DNA from 2 places in the Mesorhizobium sp. P2_F5 genome. Region 1 is predicted to be linked to the other one. Evidence: predicted binding sites of a transcription regulator. Region 1 holds the regulator's gene; the other holds the start of a gene.
What was found. Region 1 encodes PhoB, which activates phosphate uptake and scavenging genes when phosphate is short. Its sites were predicted from a motif close to TGTCATNNANCTGTCAT; they were not measured.
Positions count from the first base shown of each region.

Region 2: the regulator PhoB is predicted to act here: its motif matches at 2,404-2,420, upstream of AC1DYO_RS16740 (YdcH family protein).

Region 1 is NZ_JBFUEY010000006.1:17,292-21,818, reverse strand. It holds gene xylF (D-xylose ABC transporter substrate-binding protein) at 1-683, opposite strand, end outside; gene AC1DYO_RS10720 (ROK family protein) at 953-2,188, shown strand; gene phoB (phosphate regulon transcriptional regulator PhoB) at 2,219-2,908, opposite strand; gene phoU (phosphate signaling complex protein PhoU) at 2,925-3,629, opposite strand; gene pstB (phosphate ABC transporter ATP-binding protein PstB) at 3,671-4,495, opposite strand; gene pstA (phosphate ABC transporter permease PstA) at 4,513-4,527, opposite strand, start outside.
Region 2 is NZ_JBFUEY010000010.1:122,057-126,583, reverse strand. It holds gene AC1DYO_RS16750 (transglycosylase SLT domain-containing protein) at 1-599, opposite strand, end outside; gene ispG (flavodoxin-dependent (E)-4-hydroxy-3-methylbut-2-enyl-diphosphate synthase) at 603-1,856, opposite strand; gene AC1DYO_RS16740 (YdcH family protein) at 2,155-2,334, opposite strand; gene AC1DYO_RS16735 (YdcH family protein) at 2,575-2,778, shown strand; gene AC1DYO_RS16730 (IclR family transcriptional regulator) at 2,811-3,614, opposite strand; gene AC1DYO_RS16725 (transporter substrate-binding domain-containing protein) at 3,733-4,527, shown strand, end outside.

The DNA of each region.
Region 1 (4,527 bases):
GCGACGACGCCGCCGGCGGTGCCGTCATTGGCCGCGACCACCGCATCGACCTTGTTGTCGTTGGCGGTCAGGAACTGTTCCATGTTCTTCTGGGCATTGGCGGGCAGCCAGCCATCGGTATAGGCCTCGCCGACATTCTTGATCTTGCCCGAGTCGATGGCTTCCTTGAGCACCTCCATCGAGCCCGAGAACAGGAAATCGGCATTCGGGTCGGAGCCCGAGCCCTTGATGAAGACATAGTTGCCTTCCGGCTTGGCCTTGAACACTTCGCGGGCCTGCATACGGCCGACTTCCTTGTTGTCGAAGGTCAGATAGAAGACGTCCTTGTTCTCGATCAGGCGGTCATAGCCGACGACCGGAATGCCTTCGTCCAGCGCCTTCTGCACCGCCGGGCCGATGGCCGAGGCGTCCTGCGCGAGGATGATCAGCGAGTTGGCGCCCTGCGAGATCAGGCTCTCGACGTCGGTCAGCTGCTTGCCGGGATTGGACTGCGCGTCAGCGGAAATATACTTGTCGCCGGCCGCCTCGATCGCTGCCTTCATCGCCGCTTCGTCGGTCTTCCAGCGCTCTTCCTGGAAGTTCGACCACGACACGCCGATGACCTTGTCCTTCGCCTGCGCGACCGACACCAGCGTCAGCGACATGGCGACACCCGCCAGCATGGCGGCTGCAAATCTGTTCATGATAATCCTCCCTGCGCCGCGCGCGGCGCGACAAAACTGGCCCGAGGGCCGGCACACAGAGGCTCTATTTTTTCGAGCCTCGAAAAAATACTGGTCCAACGGCGAGACGCTGTCAACATCGATTCTGATGGATTCTGATGGCGTCGTCGATTTTTTTCGAGACCCGCAATAAACAATGACAGCGTGACCGGCTTCTGCCAATATTTGCGTGGCGTCCCTGACCGCCTCCACTATCATGAGGCGCGGGGGACCGGGAGGAAACAAAAAAGATGTCGGTTGGTATCCGCCACGACGATCTGCGCCGTCGCAACCGTGCGATGGTGATTTCGGCCGTGCGCCGGGCCGGCCAGCCGTCGCGGACCGAGATTGCGGCAACCACCGGCCTTAGCCATTCGACCATATCGGCGATCTCTTCTGACCTGATTCAAGAAGGCATCCTGGCCGAGAGCAAGCCCGGCGAGACCGGTGCGCTGAAACGCGGACGGCCACAGGTCGGCCTTGGCCTCAATCCGGAAGCAGCCGCGGTGATGACCGTGGTGCTGTCGCTGAATTTCCTTTCCGTCACCGTCATCGACTATGCCGGCCATGTGGTCGCCGAGGAGCAGCGCCGGCTGGACACGCTGACCATGCCGCGCGACGAACTGATCGGCGAATGCACGGCAATCGTGCGGCGGCGGCTCGAGGATCCCGACCTCGATGTCCAAAGCATCGCCCGCATTGCCATGGGCATCCAGGGCATCACCGATTCGCAGGCGCGCGCCATGCTGTGGTCGCCGATCACGCCGCTGACCGACATCGCGTTCGCCGACATACTGGAAGCGGAGTTCGGCATTCCGGCCACCATGGAGAACGACTGCAACATGATGGCGGTGGCGCTGCAATGGCGCCAGCCTGAGCGCTACCGCGACGATTTCATTGCCATCCTGCTCTCGCACGGCATCGGCATGGGGTTGGTGCTGAAAGGCGAACTGTTCACCGGCACCCATTCCTCAGGCGGCGAGTTCGGCCACATGATCCACCGTCCCGGCGGCGCGCTCTGTCGCTGCGGGCGGCGTGGCTGCGTCGAGGCCTATGCCGGCAACTACGCCATCTGGCGCAATGCCATGGGGATGAGCGAGGACGCCGAACCGGTCGATGTCGGCGACGCCGACATGCGGGGGCTTGCCACACGCGCTCGCGAAACCGAAGGTCCCGAGCGGGAAGCCTACCGCAAGGCCGGGGAAGCGCTCGGCTTCGGCCTTGGCAGCCTGTTCGCCCTAATCGATCCCGCCCCCGTCGCCATGGTCGGTGTCAGCGCCGCCGCCTTCGATCTGATCGAACCGGCATTGCGCAATGCGATTGCCCAGACCGCCGGCGGCCAGCACTCGAAGTCGATTTCCTTCGACACCGAACCCAACGAACTGCCGCTGATCCGCGAAGGCTGCGCCATGCGCGCGCTCGGCTTCGTCGACCAGGAGATTTTCGCGCCGGGGATTCAGGCGAAATCTAGCAAACATGTCGCCTGAGAGGCCGGCAACGGCGCGGCGCGCCGCGCGTCAATCTTCGCGGATGGCGTAGCCTGCACCGCGGATGGTGCGGATCACGTCAGGCATGCGGCCATTGTTGACCGCCTTGCGCAAGCGCCCGACATGCACGTCGACCGTGCGCTCGTCGATATAGATCGTCTCGCCCCAGACATTGTCGAGCAGTTGGCTGCGCGAGAAGACCCGACCTGGATGGCGCATCATGAATTCGAGCAGGCGGAACTCGGTCGGCCCGAGCCGGATCTCGCTCTTCTTGCGGTAGACCCGGTGCGATTCACGGTCGAGCACGATGTCGCCGACCTTGAGCACGCTGGAGAGCACTTCCGGCTTGGCGCGGCGCAGCAGCGCTTTCACGCGCGCCATGAACTCCGGCGTCGAGAACGGCTTGACCAGATAGTCGTCGGCACCGGTGGACAAGCCACGCACGCGGTCGCTTTCTTCGCCGCGCGCGGTCAGCATGATGATCGGCAGCCGTTCGGTCTCGGGCCGCATTCTGAGCCGCCGGCACAGCTCGATGCCGGACACCGCCGGCACCATCCAGTCGAGCACCAGCAGATCGGGGACGTTTTCCTGCAGCCGGATTTCGGCCTCGTCGCCGCGCGTCACCACCTCGACCTGGTAGCCTTCGGATTCGAGGTTGTAGCGGAGCAGCACGCCCAGTGGCTCCTCATCCTCCACGACCATGATGCGTGGCGCAATCATCAGCAGTTCACCCTTGTCAGGCCGAAGTGGCCATCGCCGTCTCGTCCTGCTTCGGACGATTGGCGGGCAATTGCTGGCCGGTCAGCACATAGTACGCATTTTCAGCGATGTTGGTGACATGATCGCCGATGCGCTCCAGATTCTTGGCGCAGAACAGGAGATGCGTGCAGGCGGTGATGTTGCGCGGGTCCTCCATCATGTAGGTCAAGAGTTCGCGAAACACCGACGTGTACTTGACGTCGATGCGCTCGTCCTCATTCCTGAGTTTCGCCAGGGCTGCGGCATCCGCGGCGGCATATTCCTCGACAACGCCTTGCACCTGGATCAGCACCAGCTGCGCCATGGCGTCGATGGAATGCGACAGGTCGCGCGGCGTAACGCTGAGGCCGACAGTGCCGACGCGCTTGGCGATGTTCTTGGCGAGATCGCCGATGCGTTCGAGGTCGCCGGCCATGCGGATCGAGCCGACCACAGCGCGCAGGTCGTTGGCCATTGGCTGGCGCTTGGCGATCAGCGTGATGGCGCGGTCATCCAGCTCACGCTGGCGCGCGTCCATGATGGCGTCGTCGGAAACGACACGCTGCGCCAGCGCATTGTCGGAATTGAGCAACGCCCTGGTCGAGGCGTTGACCATCGAGCCGGCCAGATCGCCCATGTCGCGGATCAGCTTGCTGATCTGCCCCAGCTCTTCATCGAAGGAGGCGACGGTATGTTCACCCATGATCTTGGTCCTCGTGCCTGAAAATTCAACCGCCGGACGGCTCAGCCGAAGCGGCCGGTAATATAGTCCTGGGTGCGCTTGTCGTCGGGGTTGGTGAACATCTTGTCGGTGGCGCCCTCCTCGACCAGATAGCCGAGATGGAACATCGCCGTGCGCTGCGACACGCGCGCCGCCTGCTGCATCGAGTGGGTGACGATGACGATGGTGTAGTTCTGGCGCAGCTCGTCGATCAGCTCCTCGACGCGGGCGGTGGCGATCGGATCGAGCGCCGAGCAGGGCTCGTCCATCAGGATCACTTCCGGCGACACGGCGATGGCGCGCGCGATGCACAGGCGCTGCTGCTGGCCGCCGGACAGACCGGTGCCGGGCTCCTGCAGGCGGTCCTTGACCTCGTTCCAGATCGCCGCCTTCTTCAGGCTGGATTCGACGATCTGGTCCATGTCGGACTTGCGCTTGGCCAGCCCGTGGATGCGCGGGCCGTAGGCGACATTTTCGTAGATCGACTTCGGGAACGGATTGGGCTTCTGGAACACCATGCCGACGCGGGCGCGGAGTTCGACGACGTCGATGTTCTTGTCGTAGATGTCGTCCTCGTCCAGCGTGATCTTGCCGGTCACCCGCGCCGAATCGATGGTGTCGTTCATGCGGTTGAGACAGCGCAGGAAGGTCGACTTGCCGCAACCGGACGGGCCGATCAGCGCCGTCACCTGGTTCTGGCGGACGTCGAGATTGACGTCAAACAGCGCCTGCTTCTCGCCGTAGAAGACGCCGACCTTGTCGCCGCGCATCTTGATGACTTCGTTCGACTTGGCGTTCATCTTGTCGCCCACTGCGTTTTCAAGGGACTGTTCGGTCATGATGTTCATACCAAATTGCCTTTTTTCTACCAGCGCCGCTC
Region 2 (4,527 bases), on a different contig from region 1:
GAGGCCATGGCCACGGTTCGCGACATGATCACCGGCAGCTTGCGGCAGGCGACGGCGAAGCTTGTCTTGGTATCGAGCGGCTCGACCGTTCCGGCGTAGGCGCTGTCGGAGAATTTGTCGACCGGCTCGCCCATGACGTCGAAGACATAGCTCTCGGTTTCCATCGGCAGGAAGCCGCCGGTATCAAGCCAGCGCGACACCCGGTTCTCGCCGGCATTGTAGGCCGCAGCCGCCAGGCCGAGATTGCCGTAGGCGAGCTTCATCTCGCCGAGATACTTTGCCGAGGCCGGGATCGCCTGGTCGATGTCGAAGGGATCGGCCAGCCCGCGCATCTTGGCGGTGCCCGGCATGAACTGGGCGATGCCTTCGGCGCCCACAGGGCTCACCGCATTGGGATCGAAGCGGCTTTCCTTCCAGATCAGCCGGGCGAAGTAGTCCTTGGGCAGGCCGTTTTGTTCGGCATGCGCCTCGATCAGGTCGCAGACGCGGCCAATCAATCGTTTTGCCGCCGAGCGCGATTGCGGCGGATCGGCGAGGGCCTGTCCGGTAAGACCCAGCCCGCAGAGCAGGATCACACCGGCTTTGAGCAGCCCCCGCATGGCCTATTCGGCCGCGGCCTTGCCGTGCTGCCCAAACCGCTGCTCGATATAGTCGGCGACCATCTTCTCGAAATCGGCGGCGATCGACGGACCGCGCAGCGTCGCCGCCTTCTTGCCGTCCACGAAGACCGGCGCCGTCGGCGTCTCGCCGGTGCCGGGCAGCGAAATGCCGATATCGGCATGCTTGGATTCGCCCGGGCCGTTGACGATGCAACCCATCACCGCGACCTTGAGGTTCTCGACGCCGGGATATTTCTCGCGCCACACCGGCATGTTCTTGCGCAAATCGGCCTGGATGTTCTGCGCCAGCTCCTGGAACACGGTGGACGTGGTACGGCCGCAGCCGGGGCAAGCGGCGACGATCGGCACGAACTGCCGGAAGCCCATGGTCTGGAGCAATTCCTGCGACACCTGCACCTCGCGGGTGCGGTCGCCATTCGGCTCCGGCGTCAGCGAGATGCGGATGGTGTCGCCGATGCCTTGCTGCAACAGAATGCCCATGGCGGCCGACGAGGCGACAATGCCCTTGGAGCCCATGCCGGCTTCGGTCAGGCCGAGATGCAGCGCATGGTTGGAGCGCGTCGCAAGCTCGGTGTAGACGGCGATCAAATCCTGCACGCCGCTGACCTTGGCCGACAGGATGATCTTTTCGCGGGCCAAGCCGATTTCCTCGGCCATCTCGGCCGACAGGATGGCCGACTGCACGATCGCCTCGCGGGTGACCTCCTGCGCCGTCAGCGGAAAGCCTTGCGCCTGGTTTTCGTCCATCAGCCGGGTCAAAAGCTCCTGGTCGAGCGACCCCCAATTGACGCCGATGCGCACCGGCTTGTCGTATCTGATCGCCATTTCGACGATCGCGGCGAACTGGCGGTCCTTCTTGTCCTTGAAGCCGACATTGCCGGGATTGATGCGGTATTTGGCCAGCGCTTCGGCGCAGGCCGGATGATCGGCGAGCAGCTTATGGCCGATATAGTGGAAATCGCCGACCAGCGGCACATTGATGCCGAGGCGTTCCAGCCGCTCGCGAATGCGCGGCACGGCTGCGGCGCTTTCGTCGCGGTCGACGGTGATGCGCACGATCTCGGAGCCGGCGCGGTGCAGCGCCGCGACCTGCGCCACGGTCTGGTCGATATCAGCCGTGTCGGTGTTGGTCATCGACTGCACGACGACCGGCGCACCGCCGCCGACGATCACGCCGCCGACATCGACGCCGACCGAGGTGCGGCGCTGAAAGGGGGAGGAAAAATATCCGGTCATGGCCGGCCGCCTCTTGATCACCCGAGCGACATGCGTCCACGTCGACGCACAAATACGCTCAAACAGTTATCAGCGCATTGCGCTGAGGTTCGGGCATGAGGTGGAGGAGCAAAGATGGCTTGTCAATGGCGACAGGCGGGCAGAGCCGCCAAATCATGGCAGCGCGGCGACCCGTCACAGACGGTGTCGACCGGCCAACAGTGTCGGAAACAGTAACAACTACCGACCTCCGGCGGCATGGCTGCCACCGGAACGATGGTCGCGCGCCAAGAGCGGCGCGTCTAGTCCAGGAAGGGCGTCAGTGTGTCGTCGGTTTCGCCTTCAGTTTTTCAATCTCGTCCTTGAGTGCCAGCTTGCGTCGCTTGAGATTCACGATTTCGAGGTCGTCGACCGATGGATGGTTCATCGCATCGTCGATTTCGCGTTCGATATCACCGTGTTTCCGCTGCAACTCATCAAGATGGGATGCAAGAGACATGATTGGTTCTCCCTTTCATGGTTTCCTCGATTGCAGCCGTCAAAGGCACGTCCACCGCAGGTCGCATCTGTGACGGCACCATGACACTCTGCCACCATCCAGCGGCGATGTCGAATGCTGCGTGGTAGCATTCCACGACAATGTGAAATGTGGTATGGGCTGCGCGCCGGCTACAAAACCCCGCCGGTCCCGCCCAATCAGGCCCATCATTGGGCGCCGCAGACGTGCAGACGGTAGATAATGTCCGAACAGGAACAGGCTGATATCCGCCTCGAATTTTCTCGGCTGAAACAAGAGCATGCCGATTTCGACGCGGCCATCAATGCGATGATCGCCATGGGCTGTGATCCCTTGCAGATCCAGCGCATGAAGAAGAAGAAGCTTTTCCTCAAGGACCGGCTGATGGCGCTGGAAGACAAGATCATTCCAGACATCATCGCCTGAACAGCATTTGCCGGGCTGCGCTCGAGGCGGCCCTATCCCGCGATCGAAAGCTTCCTTGCCCGTTCACGCAACAGGGTGATGAGCTCGCCGGTCTTTTCCTTTGAGGTGTCGATTGGGACCACCAGGCACATCGTCGCCTCGACCTTGCCGGACGCCGAAGGCACCGGCGCGGCAAGGCATTTGGTGTAGGCGTCGACAAGCCCTGACGTGACACAATAGCCCGTCGTCTCGGCAACAGCGATGTCAGCGATGAAGTCGTCCAGCTTCAGCTTGCGGCCATCCGGCAGCACGAGGTCGTCCTCGGACACCATGCCTTCGATCACGGCTCGCTCAAAACCCGCCAGCAGCAGCCGCCCGGAAGCGGTCCATGGCAGCGGGATCTGCAAACCCGTGGCCGAGCTGATGCGGAACGGCCTCGTTCCCGGACTTGAATGGACGATGGTGTAGCGGCCGCTTTGCAGCATGCACAATTCGGAGGTCTCGCCGGTCTCGCGCGACAGATTGTCGACCTCCTGCCGGCCTCTGCGGAGCAGGTCGTTGCCCCTGACATAGTCCATTCCGTAGAGGTAGAGCTTCTTGCCGAAATAGACCCTGTTGCCGTCTCCTTCCATCTCCAGCAGCCCGGCGTCGACCAGCGAGCGCACCAGCGTGTAGGTGGTGGAGCGCGGCGCATTCACCCCCTTTGCGAGGTCGCCAATGCCGATAGCGCGCTGCGTGACATGCAGGAACTCCAGGATCTCCAGCACCCGGTTGAGACCCTTCTCGCGCGAACCCGATGTCCTGTCCGCGGCTGGGCCAAGAACTGGCTGATCGGTGATCCCATTGCTGTCTTGCATAACTGATTCCTGATGTTAGTATCTGTCTTGTATAGGATACATGTGTCTTTTGTAAGAGACAATCACGGATGCGACACATGTGCCTGTAAGGGGAACTCAAAACGAACAGGAGGTCGCAGTGAACGACGCATCCAAGCGAGATTTTCTGAAACTGGGCATGGCCGGACTGGCAACAGCCGGTGTGATGACCGCTGTCAGCGCAGAGAAGGCCGCCGCGCAGGCCGCAACCGACAGCGTGCTGCGCACCGCGCTCGACCGCGGCAAGCTGATCGTCGGCACCGGCAGCACAAACGCGCCCTGGCATTTCGAGAACGATGCCGGCGAACTGGTGGGCATGGACATCACCATGGGCCGCATCCTGGCCAAGGGCCTGTTCGACGATCCGAGCAAGGTCGAGTTCGTCATGCAGGACCCGGCGCAGCGCATTCCCAATGTCACCACCAACAAGGTCGACATCACCATCCAGTTCATGACTATGACCGCGCAGCGCTCGCAGCTGGTCCACTTCTCGCGGCCGTACTATGTCGAAGGCGTCGCCCTGCTGACGCTGCCGACAGCGGAAAACAAGACCTTCGACAAGCTGCTCGCCGGCGGTTCGGCGACCCGCATCTCGATCCTGCAGAACGTCGACGCCGAAAACTCGGTCCATTTCGCGCTGCCGGAGGCGCAGGTGTTGCAGATCGACACCCAGGCCAACGTGCTGCAGGCACTGGAATCCAAGCGCGCCGATGCCGCCGCTGTCGATCTTTCCACTGTGCGCTGGCTCGCCTCGCGCAACCCCGACAAATATTTCGATGCCGGCAAGAGCTGGTACTCGATGCTTTACGGCGCGGCGGTCAGGCAAGGCGACCTCGACTGGCTGACCTTCGTCAACCAGACTTTTTCCATCGCCATGTTCGGTCATGAAACGGCG